DNA from 4 places in the Metabacillus sp. B2-18 genome. Region 3 is predicted to be linked to each of the others. Evidence: predicted binding sites of a transcription regulator. Region 3 holds the regulator's gene; each other region holds the start of a gene.

Region 1 (8,105 bases), 1.2 Mb from region 3:
TTGAAGCGCTTCGTCTATCGTAGGAAATTCCTGTGCCTCAAAAGACATCTCGTCTTGCAGAAGCCAAACGTCCTTCGTGTCTTCATGAGATCCACCAATTGACCAGTGAAGAAGACTATATGGATGGTTTTCATTTAAAAAGGATACCCATGTTTTATTTAAAGCTACATTTTTTATGGAAGTTAATCGATCCTTCATCTATACTCCTCACTTTACAACTAAACTCATACGTGGATTTAATATTTGTGAGGGACTTTTTAACATGAAGCTTTTAGCTGACTCGTTATAAGAAATCGTTAGCTGATCATCTAAAAAGACCATCTTCGTTCTTTCTACTACTAAAGGCACATAATTTGTCTCTATCTTCACATCATCCTGATCTTGTTCTTCAACAAGCCACAATGCTGTTACACCGCTCATAACGCAGCCACAACCTTCAGTATCGTATTTTATCTTTAAAAACCGCTCATTATTTTCAGCTAATTTTGGTGCTAGTTGTTGTATTGCTTCATCTGTAAAAGTCACCTGCATGATAAATCTCCTTTTTAAAATCCATTTTATATAAGCTATATTTTATCACAGGCTATATATTCTTGCATAAATTTACTCCTAGAGGACCTTCGTAAAAAAAGATGAGTACTATAACTACTCATCCTCTTACTTTTGTTTCAAATCTACAATTGTTTGAATCGGCAGCTGCTGACGGTCACCTGTTTTCTCATTTATAATTCGCAAAGTATGCTGAATGGGATCAATATAATGTACATAACCTGTGCACATATGAAGAAAATGATCCTTATAATAGGTAAACACAAGTTCTGTGTGCTCTTCCATTGCCTGACAAATGGTTTCATTTAATTGTTCAAGTTGCTGTTCATCAAGTTCCGGTTTCTCCTGATAGGTATCTTCTTCCGACCAGTCTCGTAAAAGCTTAACATGTTCAGGGAGCATCATAGATGTCCATTTTATATTTCCTCTATCCCGTATTATGTCTCGTCACCACCTTCAAAACAATTTAACTAGTGAAAAGCTTTCGGATAGCCTAATTGAGCTAATGTATGAGCAATCTCTTGATATCCGAGATTATTTGGATGGATATGATCTCTAGATAAAAGATCGTCTTGTCGGTCTTTAAACACCGAGTAAATATCTGCAACTCGAATTGTTTTTCCATTATCAAAGCTGTTTAAATGACGATTAAAAAAACGAACCCATTTATCTGCAAGTGCAATTTCCGGCAATGGATTATAAAGATTAAGCAAATAAATGATAAAAGGAACACCACAATCCTTTTTTAATTCATGAATGGTTTCCATTATTTTCACCATATTGTCATGACACTCTTTTACAGATTGAGCTAGGTCTGTTGTATCACGGGATTCCACAAATTCTTTGCTTGCTTGAATTAAATCGTTTCCTCCAGCTGAGATGGTAATAATGTTGGCATGTTCGATTTTCCGATGCAACTCTGGACTCTCTACAATTTGTAAAACACCGCCTGTTTCTATACCAGATTTTGCGTAAATACCAGCACATACGTGGGTATTTAGCTTTTCCTCAGTTAATCTTACATAACGTCCAACAAATCCAGGTGCTAGAAATGATGCTCCTACTCCAACTGTCAAGGAATCTCCTAAAGCTATATATGTTAAACAGGACTGATTTGTTTCCACATGATATCCTCCTAAAAAAGCAAATAAAGTCCTTATACTTTATTCCTAATCAGAAGGATCGTAGCTTTTCCAAATTGAAATAGGCTTTTACGCTTTATGTCCACCAACAAGCGTGGCACGTTGCTTGGCTGTGCCAGCAGGCGTATAGGACACAGCCCGTAAAATGGCATCAGAACCATATTTATGACGGATCGAGTCCATCACATACCCTAAAGTGCGTTGTTTTGTACGATTTGGTCGAAATAAATCAAGCTGCATTTCACAGTCATCTTCAATATTCGAGAGGGCGATTGAAATTTTCCGTACGGTTTTATTCTCATAAAATTTTTCAAAAAGCTGAAGACATGTTTCATAAATATCCATTGTAATATTTGTTGGTTCCTCAATTGTTTTAGAGCGATAAAACCCGCCACCAAATTCATCACTGCTATACCCAATTCCAAGGCTAATTGTACGACCAACCTTTTGATGCTGACGGGCTCTTCGGGCCACTTCCTCACTTATCTCTAATATCACATGCTTGACTTCTTCCGGGTCAGGGTAATCGCGAAGCAGCATTTGGCTTTTCCCAAAACTAATTTGCCCTTGCATAATCGGCGCCCCAACTTCTGATAAATCAACACCCCATGCATGATAATAGAGCTGATTCCCCATTACCCCAAATTTCTTTTCCAAAAGCTCAAGAGGATAGTTAGCAAGCTGTCCAATATTAAAAATCCCCATTCGATTTAAGGTTTTTTGCACTCTTGACCCAATTCCCCACATGTCACTTAGCGGTTCGATTTTCCATAGTTTTTCCTTTACATCGTCATATGTCCATTCAGCAACACCTGTCTTTTTCGCTTCAGTATCTAAGCATACTTTTGCTAAAAGCATATTTGGTCCAATTCCAATGGCACTTGGGAGGGAAAATTCCCGTTCCATGTCATCACGAATTTTATGAGCAATCGTTAAAGCATCTCCCCAAATATGCTCCACCCCATCTACTTTAATAAAGCTTTCATCAACACTATAAGTGTGGATTGCATCTTTTGGTACATAACGATGAAAAAGCCTTGTCAGCTCTGTTGAAATACGGACATATGTCGCCATCTTCGGATTCACAATTGTAATCCGGGGATCCTTTGGTACTTCAAACAGTCTGGAACCTGTTTTAATTCCAAATTCCTTTTTTAGTCGGGGAGAAGCAGCCAAGACGATACTCCCTTGCCGCTCCGTATCACCTACAACAGCCAAATAACAGGTTAATGGGTCCAACCCAAGCAACACGGCGGCACAACTTGCATAAAAGCTTTTCATATCAATACAAAGAATCTTTTGTTTTGGCAGCTGATCGTAGTTTTCAATCATAGCCGTTTCCTCCAAATAGAATATATGTTCGTATAAAGTATATTCTATATATTAAGCGAATATACGTTCGATTTCAATGGTAGTTTTCACCATGAAACATGATCGACAAATACTTAAAAAGATGTATACTACCTTTAAAGAGGTGAAGTATGGAAGAAAAGATACTTTTAAAAATGCTTCGGAAAAGCTTTTTACAATACGGAAGAAATCTTAATGAAGATCCATTATCAAGTGAGGATTCAGCTTATTTACTCAAAAAGATAGCCGCAGATAAAAACGATGATACAGAATGGTATGAGGTTATAGAGGATGCTGTCTATAGCTATGTAACAAATCAAGAATAAAAGAGCCTTGTGAGTCAAGAAGACATCACAAGGCTACTATTCACAAACAAGAATTTGTCTCGTAAAACTTCCCTTTTTCGCAACACAACGATCAACAATGTTAAAGCCTGCTTTTTCTATTAAATAATCAATTGTTTCAATTGTCACAACAACAACTTTACTAGTAAAGTTACGAGCACTTCGGAGCATTTCAAGCTGCTTATCTGGATCTAGAACTGAGCAGAGATTATAAGGCATATCAATAATAGCTACATCATAACAACCGGTCACATCAAGAATGTCCCTTAAGCTAACTTCCCCTTTTAAACCAAAATAAGCAATATTTTCTCGGGCAATCGGACATACAAGTGGATTATTGTCACTCCCAACAATGTTAATCCCCATTGATAACGCTTCTACTAAAACTGTTCCGGATCCGCAACAAGGATCAATTGCTTTAATATTATCTACCTCAGGGACAGCAATATTAACAACAGCTCTGGCGACTCTAGTACTTAAAGCCGTTGAATAATTTTTAGGTTTATTTTGATGTAAAAACCAAATCGATTCACTTTTGATATATTGGCCAAATACCCAGCTATTTTGATACTTCATAATAGCAAACAATAAATCAGGGTTAACTAAATCCACTTTACCAATTATTTGTTGCCCAATTTCACGTTCGATTTTACGTCTTTCATTAAAACTTACTTTTTTATAACTAGCCAAATCAGCATGTTCAATGAAAAGAACTTTAAACGTGTCATCCTCAATACTCAATCCCTCTATTTGCTGAGCAATGTCGGTAAGAGAATCCGATCTAACCATAACATCTACTCTTTCGTTAATAAACGGACTTCGACTTGGATCAATCTTTACAGTTGTTTCTATTACACTAGAATCAGTATCAAACCCAAAAAGAGAGCGCATCTCCAGCTGGCACAATGAAAGCTCATCTTCATGACAAGTAAATGTATAAATAAATTTAGTTTGTTGTTGAGCCAAGCACGTTCCACCTTTACACAAAAATATTATTTTGAATCAGTTGGTGTTCCCCTGATGAATATACATTTGCCAATGACCTCTATTATATATCCAAATTAGGCAATAAAAAAAGACATAATGCCTTTTAACACTATGTCTAAACCTTATTTCTTAAAAAATGCTTTTCCTGCTAGTTTTTCAAAAAGTCTCGGCATCACCTGATAAAGGGTGCTTCCAGCATTCATCCAAGCTGGTAAATTAATTTCCCGTCTTGGAGTCAGCATAGAAGCCACAATGATACGAGCTACCTTATTAGGGTCGAGCATCCAACGTTCAACATTTTTCACATAGTCTCCCTGTTTATCAGCAATTGTGAAAAAATTTGTTTTAATCGGTCCAGGATTTACAGAGGTAACAAAAATCCCATGCTGTTTAACTTCCATTCGTAAACTGTTTGTAAATCCTAAAACGGCATGTTTACTAGCAGAGTACAAACTTGATTTTGGTGTTGCAATTTTCCCAGCCTGTGAAGCAATATTAATAATATGTCCCTTTCTTCTTTTCATCATAGCTGGCAGCACCATCTTTGTGCTGGCAACTAGACCGAAGACATTGACCTCAAACATACTTTTCATTTCATCTAATGAAGAATGAAGCACCTCATTAAAAATACCAAATCCAGCATTATTAACAAGAATGTCAATTGAACCCACATCACGTTCAATCGTTGAAAAAACAGTTTGAATTGATTGAAGGTCTTGAACATCCAATGAATAATAGTGACATGAAACACCATAATTCTGCTTAATACGCTCAGAAAGCTTTGCTAAAACTTCTTCTCTTCTAGCAAGCAAAACAAGATGAGCACCATTTTTCGCACATTCGATCGCAATTTTTTCACCAATTCCACTAGAAGCACCAGTAATGGCGACGTAGCACCCTTGTATACGAGAATTCAATCTTATCACCTCTATTTCTCTACAACATAAAAAAGAGCAGGAATGTTTGTTTCATCAATTTTAATTTGACCTTTGTCCTCAAGATAGTCAAGCTGTCCAACTGTCTCTGACATAGTCAGCATAAGCTGCTTATAGTATATAGTAGGAAAAAGTGCTTTACACACTTCAAATGCGGTTAAAGGCTTTTCCTGTAAGAACCCTTTAACTAGCTCTGCCCTTTCAGCTTGTTTTTTCAAACGATAGGCAATAAGTTCATGAGCATTCTCAATATTTCCCCCATGCCCTGGATAAACAACAGATAGCGACAATTCAAGCAATTTAGAAATTGAGTTGTTTAACTGCAGCTGAGGCCTTGGTCTGTTGATAACCCCTTCAATCATTGGTGGTTCTAGTAAAGGGTTTGGGGAGATGTCCTTTAATAATAAATCTCCCCCAACTAGTATACCTGTCTTTTCTTCATATAAAACGATGTGACTTTGAGCATGACCCGGCGTTTCCATAACAATCCATCCAGATAGTCCAGCAATCTCCATTCCTTCTATTAGATTATGATGTAACTCCCGATTACACGAATATTCTAAAGTATCATTCAATTTTTGTATAGAAGGTAAGAAATTTTTATCAAGTCCAAAGGTGAGAAAAAGTTGTTCAAAATACCGAGCTTGAGTTTGCAGGAATCTTTCATCTTTTTTTAACCACGGCTTGTTAAAAGGGTGTCCAAACACAGGAATGTTCTTATCCAAATAATCAAGCATACCAACATGATCAGGATGATGATGTGTTATGATGATTTGTTCAATATCATCTGGAGTGTAACCATATTCTTTTAATTGATGTTGAAAGGAAAGCCACGCTTCTTCTGTTTTAGGCCCAGCATCAACTAGTGTTAAACGCTCTCCCTTAATTAAATAAACATTTACATCCCCTACCGGAAACGGTGTGGGTAAAATAATTTTCAAAATTTGCTTTGCCTGTGTTATCTGGTTCATTCAATCATCCCCATTATTATTTTTATATAAGTTTACTTAATCCAAAAACAGGAAATAATTATAATCAAATTATGTATCTGTATTAGGTTTTCTTTATTCTAAACAAATTATCTATTTCTATTGTACCTTGCAAACACCACCTTGTCATTATATTCAAATAATTCAAATATTTAATGATATAAAGAAAACTTGACAACAGCTTGTCTAACGCTGCATAATGAATAAAAATTTATATCTTTGTATAGTTGTAGTGTCTTTAATATACATAGCGTTGATTAGGAATAGTAGATAAAAAGGCGTAAAAGAGAGTGGAGTCCATGGCTGAAAGGCTTCATTGCCAACCTTTTATTGAACCTGCCCTATGAGCTGTTAGGTAAACCTAACCGTATGTCTGCGATAAAGATTATAAGCTGGGAATGCATAGACATTCCAAAAAAGGTGGTACCGCGGAGTCATTCCGTCCTTATTATAGGGCAGAATGGCTTTTTTATTTATTGAATGCTAGGGCTCGGTTAAACTGGCGGTCATTTCTTCTCACTAGCAGGAATGGAACTTATTAAGATCACACAATAAAAAGGGAGAGAAATCATGGAGAAAATTGGATTTATTGGAGCTGGCTCAATGGCTGAGGCCATGGTTGCAGGACTTATAAAAGGCAATGTATTTCAAGCGGAGCAAATCATTGTGTCCAATCGCTCAAATTCAGATCGACTAGATGAATTATCGGTAAAGTACGGTGTAAAAACAACACATGATAAAAAACAATTAGTAAAAGATGCTTCCATAATCGTACTAGCAATGAAACCTAAAGATGTAAAAGCAGGGTTTGACGGTGTACAAAGTTTAATAAAAGATCATCTAATTGTTTCTGTCTTAGCAGGGATTTCCATTCAAACAATTACAGCTATTCTTGGAAAGAAAGCTTCTATCGTTAGAGCGATGCCAAATACATCCGCAGCTATTGGCAAATCCGCGACCGCTATTGCAGGAAGTGATTCTGTTACAATGAAGCAAATGAGAAGATGTGTGTCTCTTTTTGAAGCAATCGGGATTTGTAAAATTGTTGAAGAGAATCAGTTAGATGCTGTTACTGGGTTGTCTGGAAGTGGTCCTGCCTATATTTATTATTTAGTAGAATCAATGGAAAAGGCTGCTGTTGAAGTAGGTTTAGATCCTTTTGTTGCCAGGGATTTAATTGTTCAAACCTTATTAGGGGCATCTGAAATGATTGCTGTTTCAGAAAAACACCCATCACAGCTAAGGAAGGAAGTAACAAGTCCAAATGGCACGACAGAAGCAGGCATTTCCATTCTTAAGGAAAAACAGGTAGAGGAAGCGTTCATATCATGTATCAAACGGGCAACAGAACGTTCAGAGGAATTAAAAGCAATGTTCTCTGAAGAATTGGTCACTAATAAAAAATAAAACGAACAGGGATTTCATGTAATGTGAAATCCCTGTTTTTGATTATAAAGACAAAACCTTGACTAGAAATCTAATCTCCCTTCACCTCATCAATTTGAGTGAATTATAAATTTTTGCACAAAATAATGAAAACTAAATTTAAGAGGTGATACAGATGTCTAATTTCCTTGAAGGCACCATTGAATTTATCAAAACAAATCTAAATAATACAACTCAACGACCACTACATATCGGTGAAGCAATGACTTTGTGGACTTTCTCCATTTTACTTGATGAAGCAAATGCTTTTTGCTACATAGGAGAAAATACATCAGATGATCAAGATATACAGAAGATGTTAAAAGACAGTATTAAAAACTGTGCTGAACAATCAAACGAAGTTAAAAAGCTTATGATGAAGGA
Region 2 (8,105 bases), 2.3 Mb from region 3:
GTTCCACGTTATTAACGCTTGTTATAGTGCCAATCGTATATGAAGCATTAAGCAAGGTGCGTCGTAAAAAAACGTTAGTTGAAGAAGAATAAAAATAATAGGGAACCTAGCACATTTGTGTTGGGTTCTTTTTTAGTTTGTGCTCTATTAACAGGAACTGAGTGTAAATTGCCCAAATCGCAGGAATAATTGCTATTCACCCGGGAATCGAGACAGGAATAAGCGCCAGCCCCCGATAGGAGTCCCGATTGTCCTTGAATCGAGACAGGAATAAGCGCCAGCCCCCGATAGGAGTCCCGATTGTCCTTGAATCGAGACAGGAATAAGCGCCAGCCCCCGATAGGAGTCCCGATTCTCCTTGAATCGAGACAGGAATAAGCGCCAGCCCCGATAGGAGTCCCGATTGTCCTTGAATCGAGACAGGTATAAGCGTCAGCCCCCGATAGGAGTCCCGATTGTCCTTGAATCGAGACAGGAATAAGCACCAGCCCCCGATTGTAGTCCCGATTGTCCTTGAATCGAGACAGGAATAAGCGCCAGCCCCCGATAGGAGTCCCGATTGTCCTTGAATCGAGACAGGAATAAGCGCCAGCCCCCGATTGTAGTCCCGATTCTCCTTGAATCGAGACAGGTATAAAAGCCAGCCCCCGATAGGAGTCCCGATTCTCCTTGAATCGAGACAGGAATAAGCGCCAGCCCCCGATAGGAGTCCCGATTCTCCTTGAAACGAGACAGGTATAAAAGCCAGCCCCCGGTTCGAGTCCCGATTCCCCCTGACTCGAGACAGGTATAAGCGCCAGCCCCCGATTGTAGTCCCGATTGTCCTTGAATCGAGACAGGAATCAGCGCCAGCCCCCGATTGTAGTCCCGATTCTCCTTGAAACGAGACAGGTATAAAAGCCAGCCCCCTATTCGAGTCCCGATTCCCCCTGACTCGAGACAGGAATAAGCGCCAGCCCCCGATTGTAGTCCCGATTGTCCTTGAAACGAGACAGGAATAAGCGCCAGCCCCCGATTGTAGTCCCGATTGTCCTTGAAACGAGACAGGTATAAAAGCCAGCCCCCGGTTCGAGTCCCGATTCTCCCTGACTCGAGACAGGTATAAGCGCCAGCCCTCGATTCTAGTCCCAAATATACCAAGAGAAGAAAATCTATTCCTCATACAATCGACTAATTTAGACAAATGTCGACGAAAATATTTTCCAACTATCTAGCATAATAACCATTGAATAAGCTACAATACGAGTAAACTTGATAAATTTGTCATGTTTTTATATTTACATACGTATCAATAAATAAGGACAAGGTTTCTTGGGGGAATAAACGGTGTTTTCAAAGGGTAAAAAAGATAAATTTTCAGAGCTTTTATTAAAAATGACAGACAATCTTAAATCAACAACACAGTATTGCATTGAGCAAAACATTTCAAATCATCATGAGTTACAGATTTTCTTAGAAGCAATAAAAGAGTATGAATCAACAGGTGATGAGCTCATTCAAACGATTACGAGAGAGCTTAACCAAACGTTTATCACGCCAATCGACAGAGAGGACATCCTTCAACTTGCGATCGATATCGATGACGTACTAGACGGTATTGAACATACTGCTGCACTTTTTGAAATGTATTCCGTCACAAATGTAACCGAGCACATGAGAAAATTCGTGAACATTAACCATCAATGTGCCGTAGAAATTTCATTAGCGGTTACATGCTTATCACAGAAAAAATTACAAGCCATCTCACCGTATTCAATAAAGCTTAAAGAACATGAAACAAATAGTGATAATTTACTTCGTACGGCTGTGAAAAATCTGTTTGCTACCGTAAAAGATCCGATTAAAATCATTCAGTATAAAGACATCTATGAATCTCTCGAGGGCATCGTTGACAGCTGTCGTAAAGTGGCAAATACACTTGATAGCATTGTGATGAAAAATGCGTAAGGAGCCGAGCTAGATGGAGATGACCTTACTAATTACATGCTTCATTGTCGTAGGCGCTTTAGCTTTTGATTTTATCAATGGATTTCATGACACGGCAAATGCGATTGCAACGAGTGTTTCAACAAAAGCGCTTAAACCAAGACATGCGGTCATTCTTGCAGCTGTTATGAATTTTATTGGGGCACTTACGTTTACGGGTGTGGCAAAGACGATTACAAGTGGGATTGTGGATCCATTCACATTAGAAAATGGATCTGTTGTGATCTTATCAGCCCTTGTCTCTGCAATCGCATGGAATTTGATTACATGGTATTACGGAATACCGAGCAGCTCTTCACACGCAATTATTGGATCAATTGTTGGGGCAGCAATTGCCGCGTCTGGCTTTGGAAGTATTAACTACTCAGGATTTACAAAAATTGTTCAATCACTGCTAATTTCACCAATTCTAGCATTTATCGTTGGATATGTTGTGTTTAGTCTCTTTAAAGTGCTGTTCAAAAATCACTCGCTAACAAAATCGAATAATCGATTTAGGAGAATTCAAATTTTAACCGCTGCTTTTCAAGCTTATACACATGGGACAAATGATGCCCAAAAAGCAATGGGGATTATCACATTAGCTCTTATTGCCAATAACTATCATCAAACAATGGATATTCCGTTTTGGGTACAATTTTCCTGTGCTTTAGCAATGGGATTGGGTACATCTATTGGTGGATGGAGAATTATTCAAACGGTTGGAAACAAAATTATGAAAATCCGACCAGTTAACGGGGTTGCTGCAGATCTGTCGTCTGCTTCAATTATTTTTGCAGCAACTTATTTTCACCTACCTGTTAGTACAACTCATGTGATTTCTTCTTCTATACTAGGTGTAGGTGCTTCAAATCGGGTAAAAGGAGTTAATTGGGGTACAGCCCAAACAATGATTTTTACTTGGGTGGTAACACTGCCCGCAGCTGCTATTTTGGCAGGAATTGTCTATTACTTTCTTCAGTTCTTCTTGTAATTATTGAGAATGTTTCCCCTCGTCTCACATATAAATGTGTACAAGGAAGATTGGGGGAGATAAAATGGATATCTTATTTTTAATTGTAAGCTTATTATTATTAAGCTTTATCACAGGAATGCGCATGCTGATTTCTATATGGGGCAAGAAATATCGTTATACCACTGCATGGAATTTAGTTGATTCAAAGAATGAACGAAATAATGTGAGAAAACGAGCGGTTAGGAAATATGGAAGATAAGCAGGAGTATTTTACTTCTGCTTTTTTCTGTAATAAAAAATGGGAAGCTATCGTTAATACTTAGTCATTTGTGTATGGTTTTTAAGTGAAAAAGTGAAAAAAGCATACGTAAACGAGAAATGTGTATGCTTTTGCATAGCTAGTCAGGTTAACATCATTCGCAATATCCAGAAAAAGGGAAATTTAATATGAATGGAGCTTAAACTTGTAGTTATTTTCCATTTACGTATCCTTTTTAAGTGAAAAAGTGAAAAAAGCATACGTAAACGAGAAATGTGTATGCTTTTGCATAGCTAGTCAGGTTAACATCATTCGCAATATCCAGAAAAAGGGAAATTTAATATGAATGGAGCTTAAACTTGTAGTTATTTTCCATTTACGTATCCTTTTTAAGTGAAAAAGTGAAAAAAGCATTCGTAAACGAGAAATATGTATGCTTTTGCATAGCTAGTCAGGTTAAAACCATTCGTAAGATCCAGAAAAAGGGAAATTTAATATGAATAGAGCTTAAACTTGTAGTTATTTTCCATTTGCGTATCCTTTCTAAGTGAAAAAGTGAAAAAAGTATACGCAAACGAGAAATGTGTATGCTTTAGCTTAGGTAACAGTTTAATCAATAAGTAAATGCAATGACAAAACTCTATATAAAAACATAAAGTGACCATCAAAACAATATGAGGATTGATGGTCATTTCAGATTATATTTATATATGTTTCGGTAGTTTACGGAAACCCGCAACCATTATTGGCAGCTTTTTTTGTGGTGAATAAACTAACTACGAAATCCCTTTGCCATAAACAACAAATTGTTCTTTCGATCGCTTTGTAGTATATTTGAAGCACGAATTTATTTAAAAGAGGTTATTGCTAATGAGCTTACAACAGGAAATAAATAAACGACGTACGTTTGCCATCATCTCTCACCCGGATGCCGGAAAAACGACGTTAACAGAAAAACTACTTTTCTTTGGTCAAATTATTCGTTCAACAGGGACGGTTAAAGGAAAAAAATCAGGTAAGTTTGCTGCATCAGACTGGATGGAGATCGAGAAAAAACGTGGAATCTCGGTTACATCAAGTGTTATGAGTTTCCCGTATCATGATTTTCACGTGAATATCCTGGATACGCCTGGACACGAAGACTTTAGTGAAGACACATATCGTACATTAACTGCCGTTGACAGTGTTGTGATGATCATCGATTCAACAAAAGGTGTTGAGCCACAAACGATTAAACTTTTTAAAGTATGTCGGATGAGAGGTATTCCGATCTTTACGTTTATTAATAAGCTTGACCGTGAAGGGCGAGATCCGTTAGAGCTTCTTTCAGAAATTGAGGAAGTGCTAGGAATTGAGTCATATCCAATGAACTGGCCAGTCGGAAGCGGTAAACGCTTCTTAGGTATACATGATCGCTTTAATAAGCAATTTGTTTGCTTTAAAGGTGATGAAGAGGAAGAAATTATCTCTCTAGACGACCTTGCTAACACGGATATTGAAGAGAATCCTATCTATCAAGATACATTGGGTGAACTGGAATTGCTTGAAGAAGCAGGAAATGAATTTACACCTGAGCGAGTAGAAAAAGGAGAGCTTACGCCAGTATTTTTTGGTAGTGCTCTTGCAAACTTTGGGGTTCAAACATTTTTTGATACATTCCTTCAATTTGCTGCACAACCACAGCCTCGTAAAACAGATCAAGGCTTAATTGAGCCGGAAAAAGATCAGTTCTCAGGGTATATTTTCAAAATCCAAGCGAATATGAATCCAGCTCACCGTGATCGTATTGCGTTTTTCCGTGTGTGCTCAGGCAAATTTGAGCGTGGCATGAGTGTAAACTTAAGCAGAACGAACAAAACAATTAAGTTAAATCAAACACAAGCTTTTATGGCGAAGGACCGCGATACAGTTGATGAAGCATATCCTGGTGATATTATCGGAATTTATGATCCAAATATCTATCAAATTGGTGATACCTTAATTGGGGGAAAAGATTCATATCAATATGAAGAACTTCCACAGTTCCCACCAGAATTGTTCAAACGAGTGCAAGCGAAAAACGTGATGAAGGCAAAGCAGTTCCGTAAAGGAATTGAGCAGCTTGTTCAAGAAGGGGCGATTCAGCTATATCGTCAGGAAATGAATGATTCAATTATTCTCGGTGCGGTTGGTCAGCTGCAATTTGAGGTATTTGAATACCGTATGAAAGCAGAGTATAACGTTGATATCGAGTTCACTCCACTAGGTGAACGAATTCCAAGATGGATTAAAAGTGAAAAGTTTGATAAACGTTTCTTTGATTCGAGAAGTATGCTTGTTCGTGACCGTTATGGTGCGTATGCTGTCCTGTTTGAAAATGAATTCACTTTACGTTATTTCTTAGAAAATCAAAAAGACATTGAACTAGTCGATTTATTAGAAGAAAACGACTATCAAGGTGTAACATCACAAAAGTAAGGTAGAAGGCTAATTCCTCAAGGGGATTAGTCTTTTTGTGGTTTTTTGACAATTTTCCATGATATGATGAAAACATAAAGTTAGGGAATAGAGGGAAAACAATTGAATATTCTAAAAGTGACCTTAAATGAATTAGACCAAGTATCACAGTTATTCAATCAATACAGAATGTTTTACGGACAAGCATCAAATCTCGAAGGTGCAAAAGAATTTATAAAAGAGAGAATCGAAAACAATGAATCTGTTATTTTCTTAGCGATGGAAAATAGCTCTCCTGCTGGATTTGTTCAGCTTTATCCAATTTTCACATCAGTAGGAATGAACCGCAAATGGCTATTAAACGATTTATTTGTTGCCGAAGAACATCGCCGTCATGGAGTAGGAAAAGCATTGATGAATAAAGCAAAGGATCTTGCAGTCGAAACAAAGGCCGCGGGCATTCTATTAGAAACAACAAAAGACAATGTAAAAGCACAGGCCCTTTATGAAAGCTTAGGCTATGAAAAAGAAGATGCTGTTTATTTTTACAATTTATCAATTTAACAGGAGGATTATATGGTAATCAAAATCATTTTAGCCATCTTTATGCCATTCCTTCTTGTCCTTCTGTTTACACGTGTCAGCTATAACCACTATGTAGGAACAGCCCTAACGGCGGCATTACTAACAGCCTCTTACATAAAAGGCTACACACACGGCCCGAGTATTTACTTTATTGACATCGTGTCTCTAGGAATAGGCTTCTTCTATGCGAAAAAAATGAAGGAAAGCCTCCTAAAGAAGAAATAGGTTTGAGGTTTTACTAAAAAAGAAATACTTAAAGAAAAAGGGCTGCTCTGTATGCTCTTTTTTCTTTGGTTGCAAGATTGACTTTGAAAGTTGCAAAAATGAATTATTTACATAAACTTGTTTGTATTATAGAAATCCTTATCCGTAACAATTGTTCTTTTTGAATAATATTTATAAAACTATAGTGTAATGGAGCGGAAGACACTTGACTCCTGCGGGAGGTAGAGGAAAGGCTGAGACCCCGCAGGCGAAGCCGAGGAGGCTCAGCTTCCTCCCCGCGGAAAGCAAGTGTCTGGAGCGCAATGGAACGACAGCGTTTTTACGTTAGCTGAATTAACAGTCGGAATACAAATATGAATAATAATTTAAAACTAAACACGAACTTTAGTTCGTATTTTTAGTGATTTTCCACACAGTTGTGGTAAACTATTGATATTGACATTTTCTGAATGGAGGCTTATGCGTGAGCGAGCAATTTGAATTAGTCTCAAAATACAAGCCGCAAGGTGATCAACCTAAGGCAATTCAAGCATTAGTTGAGGGAATTAACCAAGGAAAAAAGCATCAAACATTACTAGGTGCAACAGGTACAGGAAAAACCTTTACCGTTTCGAATCTAATAAAAGAAGTAAACAAACCAACATTAGTTATTGCCCATAACAAAACATTAGCTGGGCAGCTATACAGTGAGTTTAAAGACTTCTTCCCAAATAATGCAGTTGAGTATTTTGTTAGTTACTATGATTATTATCAGCCAGAGGCATATGTTCCACAAACGGATACGTTTATTGAAAAAGATGCCAGCATTAATGATGAAATAGATAAGCTTCGTCATTCGGCAACATCATCTCTTTTTGAACGAAATGATGTAATCATCATTGCTAGTGTTTCTTGTATTTACGGCCTCGGTTCGCCAGAAGAATATAAAGAGCTAGTTGTTTCATTAAGAACAGGAATGGAAATTGAACGAAATCAGCTGTTAAGAAGATTGGTAGATGTTCAATATGAGCGAAATGATATTGATTTCCGAAGAGGAACGTTCCGAGTTCGCGGTGATGTGGTGGAAATCTTTCCGGCATCTCGAGATGAACAATGCATTCGCGTAGAATTTTTCGGTGATGAAATTGACCGTATTCGTGAAGTTGATGCTTTAACAGGAGAAATTATGGGAGAGCGCGAGCATGTGGCCATTTTCCCGGCCTCTCACTTTGTAACAAGAGAAGAAAAAATGGAGAAAGCCATAAAAAATATCGAAGCAGAGCTAGAGGAACGTTTAGAGGAAATGCGTGAAAATGGTAAGCTGCTAGAGGCTCAGCGTCTTGAGCAAAGAACGAGATATGACCTAGAAATGATGAGGGAAATGGGCTTTTGCTCCGGTATCGAAAACTACTCTCGTCACCTAACACTTCGCCCATCAGGATCCACTCCTTATACGTTACTAGATTTCTTTCCTGAAGATTCACTAATTGTTATCGATGAGTCACATGTTACATTGCCGCAAATTCGGGGTATGTTTAATGGTGACCAGGCTCGTAAACAGGTGCTAGTGGACCACGGATTCCGATTACCATCTGCAATGGATAACCGTCCTCTTAGATTTGAGGAATTCGAAAAGCATATTGAAAATATTGTGTATGTATCTGCTACTCCTGGTCCTTA
Region 3 (8,105 bases):
GTTTCATTGTTTGTTGATGGTTTGAAACTTCGGTTTGGCAAACGCCACTTATATGTATAAGACAGAACTCTAAGTAATACAATTAATCCAAAAAGAATATAAAGTTCGAAGGGCTCGTTAACAAGCTTAAAGCCAATTAAAAATCCTGCAATAATTGCCCAAAAGGCATAAATTTCTGCACGAAGTACTAGTGGCTTACGTCCTGCAAGGATGTCCCGGACAATTCCTCCACCACTACCTGTTAATACTGCTGCAACGATTACTGCACTAATAGGGTGATTCATGTTAACCGCATATAAAGCACCTTGTATGGCAAATGCGGAAAGACCGATTGCGTCAGTAAAATTCCCCCATTTTTCCCAATGTTGTAATAATCGATTAGGAAATAAAAAAACAATCGTCATAGCAAAAAGGGCTACCTGAAAAAGCACTCCTTGTTCCCATAAGGCACTGACTGGGACACCAATAAGTAAATTTCGAATTGCACCACCGCCAAATGCCGTGACAATACCTAAAATATATACTCCTAATATATCATACTCTTCTTCCATTGCTACAATTGCGCCGCTAATCGCAAAAGCAATTGTTCCAATAATACTTAAAACGTCCCAAGTCAAAATAATTCCCCCAGTTGTATTAATTCAGCCGAAATAATTGTATATGTAACCTCCATAAAGGTCAATTCTATTTTTTAGTATGCTGCTGCTTGCATGCAGGTGGAAAAGAATATTATAGGTCCAAAACTGTTTATACTAGGTCTATAACAGAAATAATTAGAGAATTACAGTAATGTTTGATATGATTAAAGTGCTAAAAATAGCGTAAGGGAAGGGTTTTTTATTGAATAATACATTGGATGTACTAAAAGAAAAGGTAATATTAGTTGGTTGTCAGCTTCAAACAATACTTGACGAACATTTCCATTACTCAATGGAGGAGTTAGCTTCATTAACGAAAACAGCTAATGGTGAAGTACTTAGCCAAATGACACAGAAAAGGGAGAGGCCACATCCCGCTACATACATAGGTAAAGGAAAAGTAGATGAATTATTGAGTTTAGTTGAGGAATTTAGTCCAGATATTGTTGTTTTTAATGATGAATTATCACCAAGTCAATTAAGAAATTTATCATCAATAGTAGATGTGCGAATTATAGATCGTACTCAACTGATTTTAGATATATTTGCTCAACGTGCTAAATCAAAAGAAGGTAAGCTTCAGGTAGAGCTTGCACAACTACAATACCTGCTCCCGAGATTAACTGGACAAGGTATTGCTTTATCACGTCAAGGGGGAGGTATTGGTACAAGAGGGCCAGGGGAGACTCAATTAGAGACAGATCGTCGTCACATTCGAAATCGTATTAATGAAATAAAACAGCAGTTATCAACTGTAGTTAGACACAGAAGCAGATATCGTGAACGTCGTAAGAAAAACCAAGCATTTCAAATTGCTTTGGTAGGATATACAAATGCAGGGAAATCAACGATATTTAATCGATTAACAACAGCAGGTACTTTTGAAGAAGATTTATTATTTGCAACATTAGATCCTATGACAAGAAAAGTATTGTTACCATCAACATATCAAGCTCTTATCACAGATACTGTAGGTTTTATTCAAGATTTACCGACAACTCTTGTAGCAGCGTTTCGATCCACACTTGAAGAAGTAAAAGAAGCGGATCTTATTCTTCACGTTGTTGACAGCTCAAATGAAGACTACGCAAATCATGAAAAGACTGTATATAAGCTTCTTGAACAATTGGATGTAACTGATATACCAATTTTGACCGTTTATAATAAAAAAGATCAGACTCCGGAATCATTCGTACCATCCCCGACGGAGGATTATTTAACAATTTCTGCTTTTTCTGAAGAAGATTTAAAAATGTTGATGAATAAGGTGGAGAAAATTGCAAAAAAAGAAATGAAACATTATTCCATCCACCTACCAGCAAATGAAGGTAGATTAATTTCGCAATTGAAAACTGAATCTCTTATTGAACACTTAGAATTTATCGAAGAGAAAGAAATGTATGAAATCGAAGGGTTTGTTCTCCCGACACATGCTATAAATGGACAGCTAGATAGGTATAACGGAGAGGGTAATAAACATGTTTAAGTTATTAAAAAATGGGGCAGCTATTGCCCCAATTGTTGAAAATGCTGAACAAAAAATATCTAAGATTCATGACCAAATTGATTTTATCAGTGAGGTAAACCAATTTAAGGTGCTAAAAAGCTTTCAGAAGCATCGAATTAGTGACTCACACTTTATTCCATCAACAGGTTATGGATATGATGATATTGGCAGAGACACCTTAGAAGAAGTGTATGCAGATGTGTTTGGGGGGGAGGCTGGCTTAGTAAGATCACAAATTATCTCTGGAACGCATGCTATTTCAATCGCTCTTTTCGGAGTTTTAAGACCAGGTGATGAACTTCTATATATAACAGGAAAACCATATGATACACTCGAAGAGATAGTAGGTATCAGAGGTAGCGGTATTGGTTCACTTAAAGAATTTAATATAGATTACAATACTGTGGACCTTAACGGAGATGGTACTGTAAGTTTTGAAGCTGTAAAAAACGCCATTTCACCTAAAACAAAAATGATTGGTATTCAACGATCTAAAGGGTATGCAACAAGGCCTTCATTTACAATATCAGATATTAAAGAAATGATAAATTTTGTTAAATCTATTAAAGAAGATATTGTCATTTTCGTTGATAACTGCTATGGTGAATTTGTGGAAGAATTGGAGCCATGTCATATTGGAGCTGACCTAATTGCAGGGTCATTAATTAAAAATCCAGGCGGTGGACTTGCAAAAACAGGAGGCTATTTAGTCGGCAAAAAAGAACTTATAGAGGCGTGTTCGTACAGAATGACTTCACCTGGTATTGGAGCAGAGGCTGGTGCTTCACTATACAGCCTTCAGGAAATGTATCAAGGGTTCTTTTTGGCACCGCATGTTGTGGGCCAAGCGTTAAAAGGTGCAGTATTTACTTCAGCTTTTTTGGAAGAAATTGGTTTGAAAACAAGTCCTAAGTGGAACAGTATAAGAACTGATTTGATTCAATCTGTACAATTTGACGACCCAAACCTGATGGTTGCTTTTTGCCAAGCAATTCAGTACGCCTCACCAATAAATTCCCATGTTACACCATATCCTAACTATATGCCTGGATATGAAGATGATGTCATTATGGCAGCAGGTACTTTTGTTCAAGGAGCTAGCATTGAACTTACCGCAGATGGGCCACTAAGAGAGCCGTACGTTGCATACGTTCAAGGTGGCCTAACATACACGCATGTAAAAATAGCTGTTTGTAGTGCTGTTGATTCTCTAATTGAGCAAAAGTTAATTTCAATAGATAGATAATTACCATATAGAAAGTAATTATCCTATGTTATGTAACCTTACACATGATTGACACATAATATTACATAAGTTATAATGAGATTAGTTAATTAAAAGGAGCGAATAACATGAGTGATAACATACGACGCTCAATGCCCCTATTTCCTATCGGAATTGTTATGCAGCTCACAGATCTGTCTGCAAGACAAATTCGTTATTATGAAGAGAATGAACTTATTTTTCCAGCTCGAACTGAAAGCAATAGAAGATTGTTTTCGTTTAATGATGTTGACAAGTTATTGGAGATTCGTAATTTAATTGAACAAGGTGTCAACTTGGCTGGAATTAAAGAGATTTTCTCGCGTAACAGTACACATAATGAAGAGAAAGAAGAGCAACATAAAACTGTTGAAAAACCTGATTTGAGTGATGCTGAATTACGTAAGCTCTTAAAATCTGAGCTTATGCAGGCAGGACGCTTTAATCGTCCAACATTAAGGCAAGGGGACATGACAAGGTTCTTTCATTGATTTGGTTAGTATTAAATTGAATATAAAACTTTTTTGAAATAGGAGAGGAGATTTTCAAGTGGCTAAATATTCAAGAGAAGATATTGTAAGTTTAGTAAAAGAAAACAATGTAAAATATATCCGTCTACAATTCACAGATATTTTGGGAACTATTAAAAACGTAGAGATTCCTGTAAGCCAATTAGATAAAGCTCTTGATAATAAAATGATGTTCGATGGATCTTCAATTGAAGGTTTCGTTCGAATCGAAGAGTCTGATATGTACTTATATCCTGATATTGATACATTCGTTATCTTCCCTTGGACAGCAGAAAAAGGAAAAGTTGCACGATTCATCTGTGATATTTATAATCCAGATGGCACTCCATTTGCTGGTGATCCACGTAATAACCTACGACGTCTTCTTTCTGAGATGGAAGAACTAGGGTTTACAGATTTCAATTTAGGGCCTGAGCCAGAATTCTTCTTATTTAAATTAGACGAAAAAGGCGAACCAACATTAGAATTAAATGATAATGGTGGATATTTCGACTTAGCACCAACTGACTTAGGTGAAAACTGCCGCCGTGATATCGTTCTAGAACTTGAAGAAATGGGATTTGAAATCGAGGCATCTCACCATGAGGTAGCTCCTGGTCAGCATGAAATTGATTTTAAATATGCTTCTGCAATTAAAGCATGTGACGATATTCAAACATTTAAATTAGTTGTTAAAACAATTGCACGCAAGCATGGATTACATGCTACATTTATGCCAAAACCATTGTTTGGTGTAAACGGATCTGGTATGCACTGTAACTTATCATTATTTAGTAATGGTGAGAATGCATTCTTAGATACAAACGCTGAACTGCAATTAAGTGATACTGCTAGACAATTTATTGCTGGTGTAATCAAACATGCCCCTGCATTTACAGCAGTAACAAACCCAACTGTAAACTCTTATAAACGACTTGTACCAGGTTATGAGGCGCCATGTTATGTGGCTTGGTCTGCACAAAACAGAAGTCCTTTAATTCGTATCCCTGCTTCACGTGGGTTAAGTACACGTGTAGAAGTACGCAGTGTTGACCCTGCAGCAAATCCGTACCTAGCTATGAGTGTTCTTTTAGCTGCTGGTCTTGATGGTATTAAAAATAAGCTTCAAGCTCCAAAACCTATTGATCGTAACATTTATGTTATGTCAAAGGAAGAGCGTGTTGAAAATGGTATCGTAGACCTACCAGCAACACTAGCTCAAGCTCTAGACTTGTTAAAAGCTGATAGCACAATGAAGCATGCTTTAGGTGAACATTTATTTGAGCACTTTATTGAAGCAAAAGAAATAGAGTGGGATATGTTCAGAACTCAAGTACACCCATGGGAAAGAGAACAATACATGTCAATGTATTAATAGAAAAAAACTTAACACAAATTTGTGTTAAGTTTTTTTATTTACAAATAAAAAGCTTGCCTGATTAGGCAAGCTTAATGAACCGTGCGGTAAACTCCAATTACTTTTCCTAGTATACTCACATTTCGAAGAATTATAGGTTCCATTGTTGAATTTTCTGGCTGTAAGCGAATGTAGTCTTTTTCTTTGAAAAATCTTTTACAAGTTGCCTCATCATCCTCTGTCATAGCCACAACAATATCACCATTGTTAGCCGTTTGCTGTTGTCGGACAATTACTAAATCACCGTCTAATATTCCAGCTTCTATCATACTTTCACCCATAATTTCTAGCATAAAAACATGTTCATCTTCTGAAATATATCGATCTGGGAGCGGAAAGTACTCTTCCACATTTTCAATAGCTGTAATTGGAAGACCTGCTGTTACTTTTCCGATTACTGGAACATTAATAACATTGCTCTTTGGAATATGAAGAGTCTCTTCTTCCTCTAAAATTTCAATAGCTCTTGGTTTCGTAGGATCTCTTCTAATTAATCCTTTTGACTCTAATCTAGCTAAATGGCCGTGTACTGTTGAGCTTGAAGCTAAACCCACAGCTTCTCCAATTTCACGTACTGAAGGTGGATACCCCTTTTTTTGGACCTCATCTTTAATAAAAGTTAATATATCTTGTTGCCTTTTTGATAGTTTCGTCATCCTCTGTGACACCTCGGATCCTCTAATTTATGTTTATTATAGCATCATTTACCTTTATATACAAACATAAGTTCGAGAAAAACGCTTGACTGGAACATTCGTTCGTATTATACTAATTTCAACAAATACGAACAAATATTCCTATGAGGTGTGTAATATGAAAAAAGAATCTTTTACATATGTAGTATCATTTTTTCTAGTCCTTTTTGCAATTACACTAGCAATAACGTATACTGGTGAACCAGAAAGTTTGGATAAGTATCATCAAGTAGAGATTCAAGAGGGTGACAGCCTTTGGTCAATTGCTGATGAGTTTAATGTAAAAAGCCAGATTTCAAAACAAGAGTTTGTAAAGTGGGTACAGGATAAAAACGGCATTCACTCCAATGTTATTAAGCCAGGTGAATTTGTTTTTGTACCTGTTGAAAAGGATGAAATCTATCAAATTGAACAAATTGCTAGTAAGTAGAGGATGATCTAATAATGAAGGCAGTTGTTTATTGTAGAGTAAGTACAGAGAAGGATAGTCAAGACTCATCAATTGATAGGCAAAAAGAGGAGCTATTAAGGTTGGCTTCGCTACATAATATTGAAGTTATAAAGATAATAGAGGAAAGACATAGTGGATATGACATAGACCGTGATGGAATTATTGAAGCTCTATCAATATTAAAAGAAAAGAAGGCATCTATATTATTAGTTCAAGATGATACAAGATTGGGACGGGGTCACGCAAAAATAGCCCTTTTGCATGAAATAAGAAAAATGAAAGCTGAGATTTTCACTCTTAATGAACGTGGAGAGCCTGAACTGTCCGAAACAGATGAAATGGTACTGAGTATTCTTGCAACTATTGAAGAATTCCAACGGAAGCTTGTTAATTACAAAATTAGAAGAGGCATGAACCGGGCAATAGAGAATGGTTACAATCCTCTTAAAAATTTAAAAAACATCGATAAGGGAGGGGGCCGTGAGAAGATTGATTTACCAATCGAAGAGATTCTTAAGTTAAGGAAGAAAAACCTAACATTTGGAGAAATTGCTTCAACTCTTAGGGGATTAGGGTTTCAAGTTAGTAAGGCTACAGTACACAGAAGATACCAAGAATATATTGATGAAAATGATCTACAGAATCTTGAAAGGTAAATTATTGGTGAAAAAATATGTTTTAAAGTTGTTATTTTCTCCTCTATTTAGTAATATGTCATTTGTATCATTTAAAAGACTTTAAAGTAATATTATAGTTAATCTCTTTGAGGTTAGCTGTAGATTGAAGTCTATATGGTTTAAGAGAGGAGTTTATAAAACATGTTACCGAAACTTAAGATCGATCGAATAAATGAATTATCCAAAAAAGCAAAGTCAGTAGGACTAACTGATAAAGAAAAGCAAGAACAACAATCTCTTCGAAATGAGTATTTACAAGTGTTTCGATCATCTATGAAAAACACTTTAAAGGGAGTAACAGTTGTTGATCCGAATGGTAACGATGTAACCCCGCAAAAGCTGAAAAATGAGAGAAGTAAAGATCTACATTAAAAGGGAATAAATCAATGATTTATTCCCTTTTTGTTGGAAGTGAATATGGCATTCTTATTTAAGTAATGATAGGCTTCGAATGTTCGACAAAAATAGTGTCTTCTCTCTCCAGTTTAAGACAATAATTGCTTCTCTGTTCTTTTATAATAAGAGAAATAGTATGGTTGAGGAGAGTGAAATAGTGAGACACTATTATATTTACTTAATAGAAGAAGAATTTGCAAGTCACTACTTTGGTCGTGAGTCTAAAATCTACCATCTGTTTCAAGATTTTCACTGGACAATTGCCCGTTCTGAACATGAAAACACACTAGAGAAGCAAATTAATTATATAACTAAGCCTATTCCAATGTTATTTATTCATCAATTATTAGGAACTCATTTAGCAAAGCGTTCGGATTATCAAGTGTTCCAAAATATCCATAAAATTGAGTTAAAAGGAAATCTTGGTAATGCAACATTAATAGTGAAAAATCGTCATCTTGAGCTTTCTTCTGATGGAAGTTATGAGGCAGAAACTATATTTTTCGAAGTGTTAAGAAAATTTGATCCTTGTTTTTTAGCAATGGACTTAA
Region 4 (8,105 bases), 1.2 Mb from region 3:
GCAGTAAGAGCAATTTTCACATTTTGTGCATGCTTCATTAAGGCAGCAACTACTTCATATTCTTGTGGCGTAAAGCTATGAAAGCCATCAATATAAATATCAGCAGATTGTAAATAACTTGAGCTTTCAACTTTTTCAGCCAATAGCTTTAAATAATCCTCAGAATCCACGTATTTATGACTTAACTGAATTTCCATTTGTTTATAGAGAATAGCCATATCATGAAGCTTATCAGTTAAAGATTTTCGATCATACTCAGTTTGAGCGCTTGCTACAAAATCCTCTAACTCTTGAGGTGATAAGCAATACCGTTTAAATTCTGTTAACATCACTTCTAACTGTTCAATAAAGCCATTTTTATCACTAGCTTTGGCAAATACCTTAAAATCTTGTTTATACTCTTCTACGAGTTTTCGGAGGAGCATTTGAATTCCGGTACTGGATAAATGATGACGAGTCATCCCCCCTGTTTCTTGTAATACTCTCCAAGCTAAACGACTAAAGCTAAATGTTTGTGCACGAATCATCCCACCTAAGTTTGGTGTACGTATTAACTCATATTCTGCCCCAAACGTCATTTGGTCTGGTACGAGATAAATAATCGGTCGGCCAATTGGCTTTTGAAACAGCCTGTCTCTTATTTCATTTAAAATCGTCTCTGTTTTCCCGGTTCCAGAGCGACCTAAAATAAATTGAATACTCATGTTTATTCCCCACTAACGCTTTAGAGTGTTATTACTAAGTTGTTATATGAAAAAACAACTACCACAACTAAAGTAGCGTGGTAGTTTGTTAGTATTAATTTTCGTTCTAGCTATCTCTTACTATTTTACTTTACTTTACAGGCAAATTCCATTTTTCCTCTCTACCAACTTTTGTATGAGGAATACACCTCTATTACTCTCAAAACATACGTTATCATTAGGGAGGTATGTGATGATGAAGGATCGTATCGTGGAACTGTTTTTCTTGCTTGCGGCTGTTTGTGTGGCTAGTAATATTTATTTACTTATTCCGATTTATAGTGAACTTGCAGAAGGGCTGTCGATTACATATGATGAAGCTGTTTTTTCAAGTACAATCTTCACATTTTGTTACGCAACGGGACTACTATGCTTTGGTCCTATCTCAGCTGCATTTTCAAAAAGAAATGTATTATTTTTCGGTATGATTGCCTCATGTTGCTTAACCCTGATTATCACCTTTTCCACTTCACTCACAAGCTTTTACCTTTCTAGAGGACTTCAAGGATTTGTGTTAGGAAGCTTTGCCCCTGTTGCTTATGCATATTGCTTTGATGCGTTTCAAGTAAAAAGAAGAACATTCATTATCGCAATCATTAATACAGGATTTTTAATGGCTGGTATTATCGGACAACTAATTAGTTCACTAACTGTAAATATGTTAGATTGGCGCGCTGTTTTTTATTTCTTCGGGTTGAGTTATTTATGTTTATCTCTATGTGCCTTCTTTGTTCTTCGTAATGTCTCAATTCAAAAGAAAAGGAATTCTGCTGACACCTTCACTACAGGTAAACTTTTTCAAGCTCCAATCATTTTAGGACTTAGCATAACCTTCATTACTTTGATGTCATTTGTTTCTATTTATGAAGAATTTGCTCAGTACTATGTTGAGCTTGAAAAAGAACTGTTTTACAGTAGATGTATTGCATTGCTTGGTACGCCGCTTTCTTTATTTAGCAGCTTTTGGATTAAAAAATACTCTCTCATCAACATTTTGCTTACTTGCATAGCAATCATCATCTCTTCCTTTGCACTCATGATATTAACTAAACAACTAATCGTAATCACCATCTTATCACTATTCTTTGTCTCTGCTGTCGCTATTTTTATTCCTTCACTCATTACATTTATCGGCGAATCGGCCGGAGATAAACGCGCAACAGCCATTTCTTTGTATTCATTTACATTATTAACAGGTGCTAGCATAGGGCCACTTGTTGCAAACCTATTACCTTTTCAATATGTATTACTTTTATTTATTGTTTTGTTTGGAATGGCATTTATTTTTTTACTAAGTTATAACAAATTGACCCTAAACAAAAAGTAGAGACTGAAAAATCTCAGTCTCTGACCATTTCTTAGTCTCTTTCTATAAACAACGCTACCCCTATGCCACCGCCTACACATAATGAAGCAAGACCTTTTTGTGCCTCTCTTCGTTGCATTTCATGTAAAAGGCTAACAACAACACGAGAACCTGTACAGCCTATTGGATGACCCAAACTAATTCCACTTCCATTAACATTGACTTTTTCTCTATCCAGTTCCAGCTGTTTCTCTACAGCAAGATATTGAGCAGCAAAAGCTTCATTTATTTCAACAACATCTAGATCCTGAACAGACCAATTTAATGATGCTAACCCCTTTTGAATGGCTGGAACAGGACCGATTCCCATCACTTTTGGATCTACCCCTGCTACAGTATAGTGTGATATTTTCGCTAAAATAGCTAAGCCTCTTTTTTCCGCTTCTTCCCTTGACATTAAAACAAGTGCAGCTGCACCGTCATTCAACGAAGAGGCATTCCCGGCTGTTACCGTTCCGTTCTCCCTAAAAATCGGTGCTAAAGCCGCAAGCTTTTCACTTGTAACCTGTCGTGGCCCCTCATCTTGAGAAACAATATTTTCTCCTTTACGTGTTTTCACACTTATTGGCAAGATTTCTTCTGCAAACTTCCCACTTTCAATTGCTGCTAAAGCACGATTATGACTTGATAATGCAAGTTCATCCTGCTCTTTTCTTGTAATACCATATTCCTCTGCCACATTTTCAGCTGTTTCTCCCATCATAATGTGATGAATGGGATCCTCTAAAATTTCCCATACACTGTCTGTTACCTGACCATGCTGAAGACGTGACCCCCATCGATGCTGCTTAAGTAAGTATGGACTTGAGCTCATTACCTCCACTCCGCCTGCTATCACAATATTCGAATGTCCAGTTTGAATTTGCATAGCCGCAGATAATATAGCCTGCAACCCTGATGCACACTGTCGCTGGATCGTATAACCTGTTGTTGCATAAGGAAATTCAGCTAATAGAGCCGCTGTCCTAGCTGTATTAGGTTCATCTGTCCTTTGGATACAATGACCTAAAATCACTTCTTCCACATCCTGCTTTTGAAGCTTACTTCTTTTTACAACCTCGTCTAAAACAGGTACACCTAATTGTGTAGGCAGCAGATCTTTGAAAGCGCCTCCAAAAGAACCGATAGGTGTTCGCACAGCTGAAGTAATCACTACCTCCCGCATTTCTCCATCCCCCTAATTTTATATTTCTGAGGCATCGCTCATTACTTTCATTATAATATAGTTTAATAGAAATATTAGGGAATTTTTTCTTCTTTGTGTATGTTTGATTTTTTATATTTTGATTGATTGGGGGTTCTGAAGAAGGTTTGTGGGGGTTCTATTGGGGTGGGTTTCATCATCCAGGCTTTTGAAGACCATCTGGGCGGGATTCTATTTGGATTTTGGTCTTCATTCCGCTTATGATGACCATCTGCGACTGGTTCTATCTGGGGTTTGGTCTTCATTCGGCTTATGATGACCATCTGCGACTGGTTCTATCTGGAGTTTGGTCTTCATTCCGCCTATGAAGACCACATGCGACTGATTCTATCTGGGGTTTGGTCTTCATTCGGCTTATGAAGACCATCTGCGACTGATTCTATCTGGGGTTTGGTCTTCATTCGGCTTATGATGACCATCTGCGACTGGTTCTATCTGGGGTTTGGTCTTCATCCGGCTTATGATGACCATCTGCGACTGATTCTATCTGGGGTTTGGTCTTCATTCCGCTTATGAAGACCATCTGCGACTGATTCTATCTGGGGTTTGGTCTTCATTCGGCTTATGATGACCATCTGCGACTGGTTCTATCTGGGGTTTGTCGTTCATCCCCCCTATGAACGACACCACTCGCTCTTCCACTCCGCCCACTTTTGTCATTCATCCACCCAATGAACAACAGCACACCCCCTCCCTTTATCATCAAAAAAATGCTAACTCCACAAGTTATAAACAAGTTGAGTTAGCATTATTCTTCATTACCTACAATTCCTATGACATCATCCATTTTCACTAAACCAAAATGACGACTGTCCCGGCTTTGAATACGGTTGTCACCTATAACAAATATATAACCTTTTGGTATTGTTCCCTTATCTATAATATCCTCGAGTGTAAAGTTTCCTGTCTGCTTCGTAACATCTAGATCTTCTGGAGAAAGAAAAGGTTCATTTACAGCCTTTCCATTTACATAAAGCTGATCGTCCTTATAATGAAGTTCATCACCCGGAAGACCAATCACTCTTTTCACATAAATGTCGTCACTATTTGGGAGTTGAAATACAACTACATCAAATCTCTTTAACGAGGAAAAATATAAGCTTAACTTGTTAATAGACAGCAATCTTCCTTCCTCATATGTTGGCTGCATGGAAACTCCCTCTACCTTATATTCAACAAAGATCAAGTTTTTCACAATAATAGCCGTTAAACATACTCCTACTGCCGTAAAAGCAATTTTACGCTTTTTCATATAACCTCCTAAAGGTTAGTGTTCTTTTTTCTCAACCGTCATGGTAGTATTTAATCTTTTTTCCACTCTTTTTCCAATGAACCACAGTAAAAAGATTACAACTCCTGCTATAACAGATCGAATTGGCTTTGTTATAAGAGCGTGCAGATCCTGCCCAATAAAACTTACCAAGAAAATCATAACTAGTTTCCCCGATAGAACGGCTAATATAAACTGCCAGTAACTAATTCTGGACAAACCTGCAACAACATTAATCGCTGCCGACGGAGTAAACGGAAAACAAAGAATAAGAAAAAGCGGACTAAATCCTCTTCTTTCAATCCAGGTTAACAGCTTTTTAATTCCCTTTTTTTGTTTCAGGCTCTTAAAAACTCTCCATTCGCCAAGTTTCCTCATTATAACGAATACAATAATAGCACCTAAACAAGCCCCAATCCAAGATAAAAAAAATCCCATCCATAGTCCAAATGAATTTACATTGGCAACAATAAAGACAACTAGAGGTAAAAATGGAAAAAAGGCTTCTAACATTGGTAATAATATCGCGAAAAATGGACCAAATGAACGATAGGTCTCAAATAGTTCCATTAAATATTCTAATGTAAATATGTCCTGTAACGTCTCAAAGTTCATCTTATACTCCTTGTAAATTCCTTTGTATCTATTGTACACACTTATGTTAAAACTTAAAAGATACAGGTACTTACTAAGTTTGTCATACTTGCGAATTTATTAAGATTCGATTATAATTAAATACGAACAAATGTTCTGAACCGATAGGGGGCATTTCTGTGACAAGAATACCAAGTGACGTTCGAGACATGATCGAACAAGCAATTTATTTACCGATGGCTGTTTCAATTTTTAATAGAGATTTAGCAGTTATTCAACAAAGTCCATTTAAATTACATCGTCCATATTTATCTATTGTCGAAGAGTCATTAAAACTCGTACAAAAGGATTTGGCTGACGTTAAGCGAGAACTTCAAAAACGAAACATTAAAGTTCATCAGGTTGAACGAGACGAAGCATTCACTCTATATTCCTTTATTTACAACGGATATGAAGAAAAACATAATTATTTTAATCCGAGAATTCGAAACAAAGTATCTGAAATTATGGAACTATATTTATTTAAACCAGAAAAAATAAATCATGGGAAAAGCACACAAAATCAACCCAAATATTAGTACTTCCAAAATAAAGGAAAATAAGTTCAATAACTAATGCGCTTCAACACTAGGTCCAATCAAAAAATCTAAATATGACTCTTAATCCATACCACAGTATCCGAAACGGTAAAAAAATAAGTTCAGGAAAATAAAAGACAACATCCGCAAAGAAATCGAATAAGGAATAAGTATCATGCTTGCTTTTGGCTCTTCGTTTTTTTAAATGTTTTTCTCTTCTCTTTTTAAATGACATCATATTCTCCTTATCATCATAATGTCTTAGCAGTAATACGGATTAACGTGTCTAAATGTTACATAATTAGGTAAAGTCCTTATGCATTAAGTAGACCCTGAAAAAGCTACCCACAAATCGGATAGCTTCGTCTCATTCTATCTTATTCACAATGAAGTTAAATTATTGAAATCGATTCATTTCTCTTATCATTTGTTCATAAAATGAACTAACTTCCTTCTCTCCTTTTGGAAAAAGAAGCATATTTATTTTTCTTTGTTCTTGTTCAATTCTTGAAGAAATAATCGTTCTTAACTGTGCTGTGCGGAAAAGTTGATTTTCAAAGGAACCTACTGACATTGGTAACGTTATAACTTTACCATTTGTAAACGTAATGCAAGTATTGTCTTCTTTCGTTCCTACATATTCTTTCACAAAGCTATGTGAAAGCCATGCACAATGCGGCCGTGTGGAGGATGTTGTTGGGAAGAAGTAAATTGAGTTTGTCGGGTCAATTACAATTGGTGGTTTATGTGTAATTCCCATTAAGTCTTTAGTCCCTTCCTTCCTGCCTTCAAAAGTTATAGAAGTACTAATTAAAGACACAGAAAGGTTAAGCACTCAACATTTCCTCAATCTCTTCAATTGACCTTCCGTACATTCTGGAGTGTCTTTTAGTTAAATAGCTATTGTCATATTCCTTGTATCGCTCATAAGACGGAATCAGCGTTCTTGTTAAGAAGGCCGGTTGTTTCTCTCCATCAAAATCAAAAATACATATTGCGTGTCTTGTTTTAGTCGTATTAGGGATGTTTAGAGCTGTTTCTACCTCAAAAGTTGGTTTTAAAAATTCACTTAAGCTGTCAAACGTCTTCTTGTTATCATTTTTGAACAATAACCAGTGGACACCACCTGAAATTAAATCGTCACTTATTTCTGAAATTTGCCCAATATGATGACAGGCAAAGATTGATCCTAGACGTTCTTTTCTTCCTTGAACAGCTATTCTTTTCATTAGTTCAGCTAACCCCTTGTTGTTACTCAAGTATGTTTGTGGCTCGTTATATACAACAAAGCACCCATTTGCTTGATCTTCATTAGACATCAATAATCTAGTCATTAGCGTTTGTAACGTGATCCAGTGGACCAGGGTTCTTACTGCAACAGTTGAGAGGATACGATCAGGAACACGGAATATTATGACCTTTCCTTCTTTCATCAATTTCCCTAAGCTAAATTCCTTATTTGGTGGTTGTGCGAAAATAGAGTATAGTGTTTCGTCACCTAAAAGTTCATCTAATCTGTTTAAAATTGCAGATGCTTTTGAATCAAGTGATTTCTGTCCATCTTTATCTATTACAACCTCTCCCTTAGCATTCTCTTTATAAGTTGTCGAGAATTTATCCAACTCATCAGCTACACGACCTAAACCCTCTTTTTTTAATTCTTTAATACGATTAACTCTAAATTCTTCATTTTCTAGAAGTTCTTTTAACTGATACAATGAACCTCTGCATGCCTTAGCAAAATTCCTTAGGATTTTTCTACTCTGCCCCATGTCATCCACATTCATGAATTCAATAAGTTCATTAGCAAAGCGATCTGCACCCTTACGACCTAGTTTCTCAATAACTTCTGTTAAATCTAAGGGAGGTAAAAAATCGTCATTTGATAAATCAATATCCACAATATTTTCTGGAGGAAGACTATCTCTTATACCGTTGGCCATCCCCTGTTTGCCTTCTTTGTTCACCTGGTCGATTACAACAAAACTTATTTTGTTCTTCAGATTTGCTTCCGTAACGAAGTTTTGAATATAAGTATCTTTTCCTGATCCCATGCCTCCCATCGCTACAAATGCTCTATATAAATCATTTGGATTAGTTGTAGGAATATAAATTGGTATCTGTACATCTTTAAGTTGGGCTACACCTATTAGAATACCGTCTTTTGTAAACAATTTAGGTATTTCTGTTTCTACTTTTTTGTTAACTGATAGACTGTTTTCAAACTTACGTTGAAGTTCTGCAGTAGGAAATTGCTGAAGTTTACCTAGCTCATCTGAACTCATGATATTAACATTAGGATCCATCTTTGTTTTCTTGGAAAGTTGCAAATTATTTAACTCATTTAGCA

Evidence for each region. The regulator LexA, encoded in region 3, represses DNA repair genes until DNA is damaged. The targets are predictions, from matches to a motif close to CGAACATATGTTCG.
Region 1: LPC09_RS16640 (Y-family DNA polymerase) is a predicted target of LexA. The motif match lies at 3,080-3,093, and genes of this name have one in related genera.
Region 2: uvrB (excinuclease ABC subunit UvrB) is a predicted target of LexA. The motif match lies at 6,825-6,838, and genes of this name have one in related genera.
Region 4: LPC09_RS04395 (YhjD family protein) is a predicted target of LexA. The motif match lies at 5,322-5,335, and genes of this name have one in related genera.

Annotation. Positions count from the first base shown of each region.
Region 1 is NZ_CP088245.1:3,267,478-3,275,582, forward strand. Features, by position in the region: gene LPC09_RS16620 (DUF2552 family protein) at 1-198, opposite strand, end outside; gene LPC09_RS16625 (iron-sulfur cluster biosynthesis family protein) at 208-531, opposite strand; gene LPC09_RS16630 (YolD-like family protein) at 658-951, opposite strand; gene LPC09_RS16635 (GDSL-type esterase/lipase family protein) at 1,020-1,673, opposite strand; gene LPC09_RS16640 (Y-family DNA polymerase) at 1,761-3,023, opposite strand; gene LPC09_RS16645 (YqzH family protein) at 3,173-3,367, shown strand; gene LPC09_RS16650 (TRM11 family SAM-dependent methyltransferase) at 3,404-4,351, opposite strand; gene LPC09_RS16655 (SDR family NAD(P)-dependent oxidoreductase) at 4,495-5,289, opposite strand; gene LPC09_RS16660 (MBL fold metallo-hydrolase) at 5,301-6,278, opposite strand; T-box leader at 6,541-6,746, shown strand; gene proC (pyrroline-5-carboxylate reductase) at 6,867-7,703, shown strand; gene LPC09_RS16670 (DUF3231 family protein) at 7,858-8,105, shown strand, end outside.
Region 2 is NZ_CP088245.1:4,334,353-4,342,457, reverse strand. Features, by position in the region: gene LPC09_RS21965 (efflux RND transporter permease subunit) at 1-92, shown strand, start outside; gene LPC09_RS21960 (DUF47 domain-containing protein) at 1,327-1,947, shown strand; gene LPC09_RS21955 (inorganic phosphate transporter) at 1,961-2,959, shown strand; gene LPC09_RS21950 (hypothetical protein) at 3,024-3,200, shown strand; gene LPC09_RS21945 (peptide chain release factor 3) at 4,071-5,657, shown strand; gene LPC09_RS21940 (GNAT family N-acetyltransferase) at 5,760-6,200, shown strand; gene LPC09_RS21935 (DUF2198 family protein) at 6,213-6,446, shown strand; gene uvrB (excinuclease ABC subunit UvrB) at 6,910-8,105, shown strand, end outside.
Region 3 is NZ_CP088245.1:2,071,037-2,079,141, forward strand. Features, by position in the region: gene LPC09_RS10345 (trimeric intracellular cation channel family protein) at 1-617, opposite strand, end outside; gene hflX (GTPase HflX) at 841-2,124, shown strand; gene LPC09_RS10355 (methionine gamma-lyase family protein) at 2,117-3,391, shown strand; gene LPC09_RS10360 (MerR family transcriptional regulator) at 3,499-3,900, shown strand; gene glnA (type I glutamate--ammonia ligase) at 3,959-5,293, shown strand; gene lexA (transcriptional repressor LexA) at 5,368-5,991, opposite strand; gene yneA (cell division suppressor protein YneA) at 6,149-6,460, shown strand; gene LPC09_RS10380 (YneB family resolvase-like protein) at 6,475-7,137, shown strand; gene LPC09_RS10385 (DUF896 domain-containing protein) at 7,300-7,530, shown strand; gene sirA (sporulation inhibitor of replication protein SirA) at 7,691-8,105, shown strand, end outside.
Region 4 is NZ_CP088245.1:823,385-831,489, reverse strand. Features, by position in the region: gene addB (helicase-exonuclease AddAB subunit AddB) at 1-704, opposite strand, end outside; gene LPC09_RS04415 (MFS transporter) at 937-2,070, shown strand; gene LPC09_RS04410 (thiolase family protein) at 2,102-3,274, opposite strand; gene lepB (signal peptidase I) at 4,062-4,565, opposite strand; gene LPC09_RS04400 (TVP38/TMEM64 family protein) at 4,581-5,198, opposite strand; gene LPC09_RS04395 (YhjD family protein) at 5,357-5,755, shown strand; gene LPC09_RS04390 (competence protein ComK) at 6,153-6,590, opposite strand; gene LPC09_RS04385 (ATP-binding protein) at 6,583-8,105, opposite strand, start outside.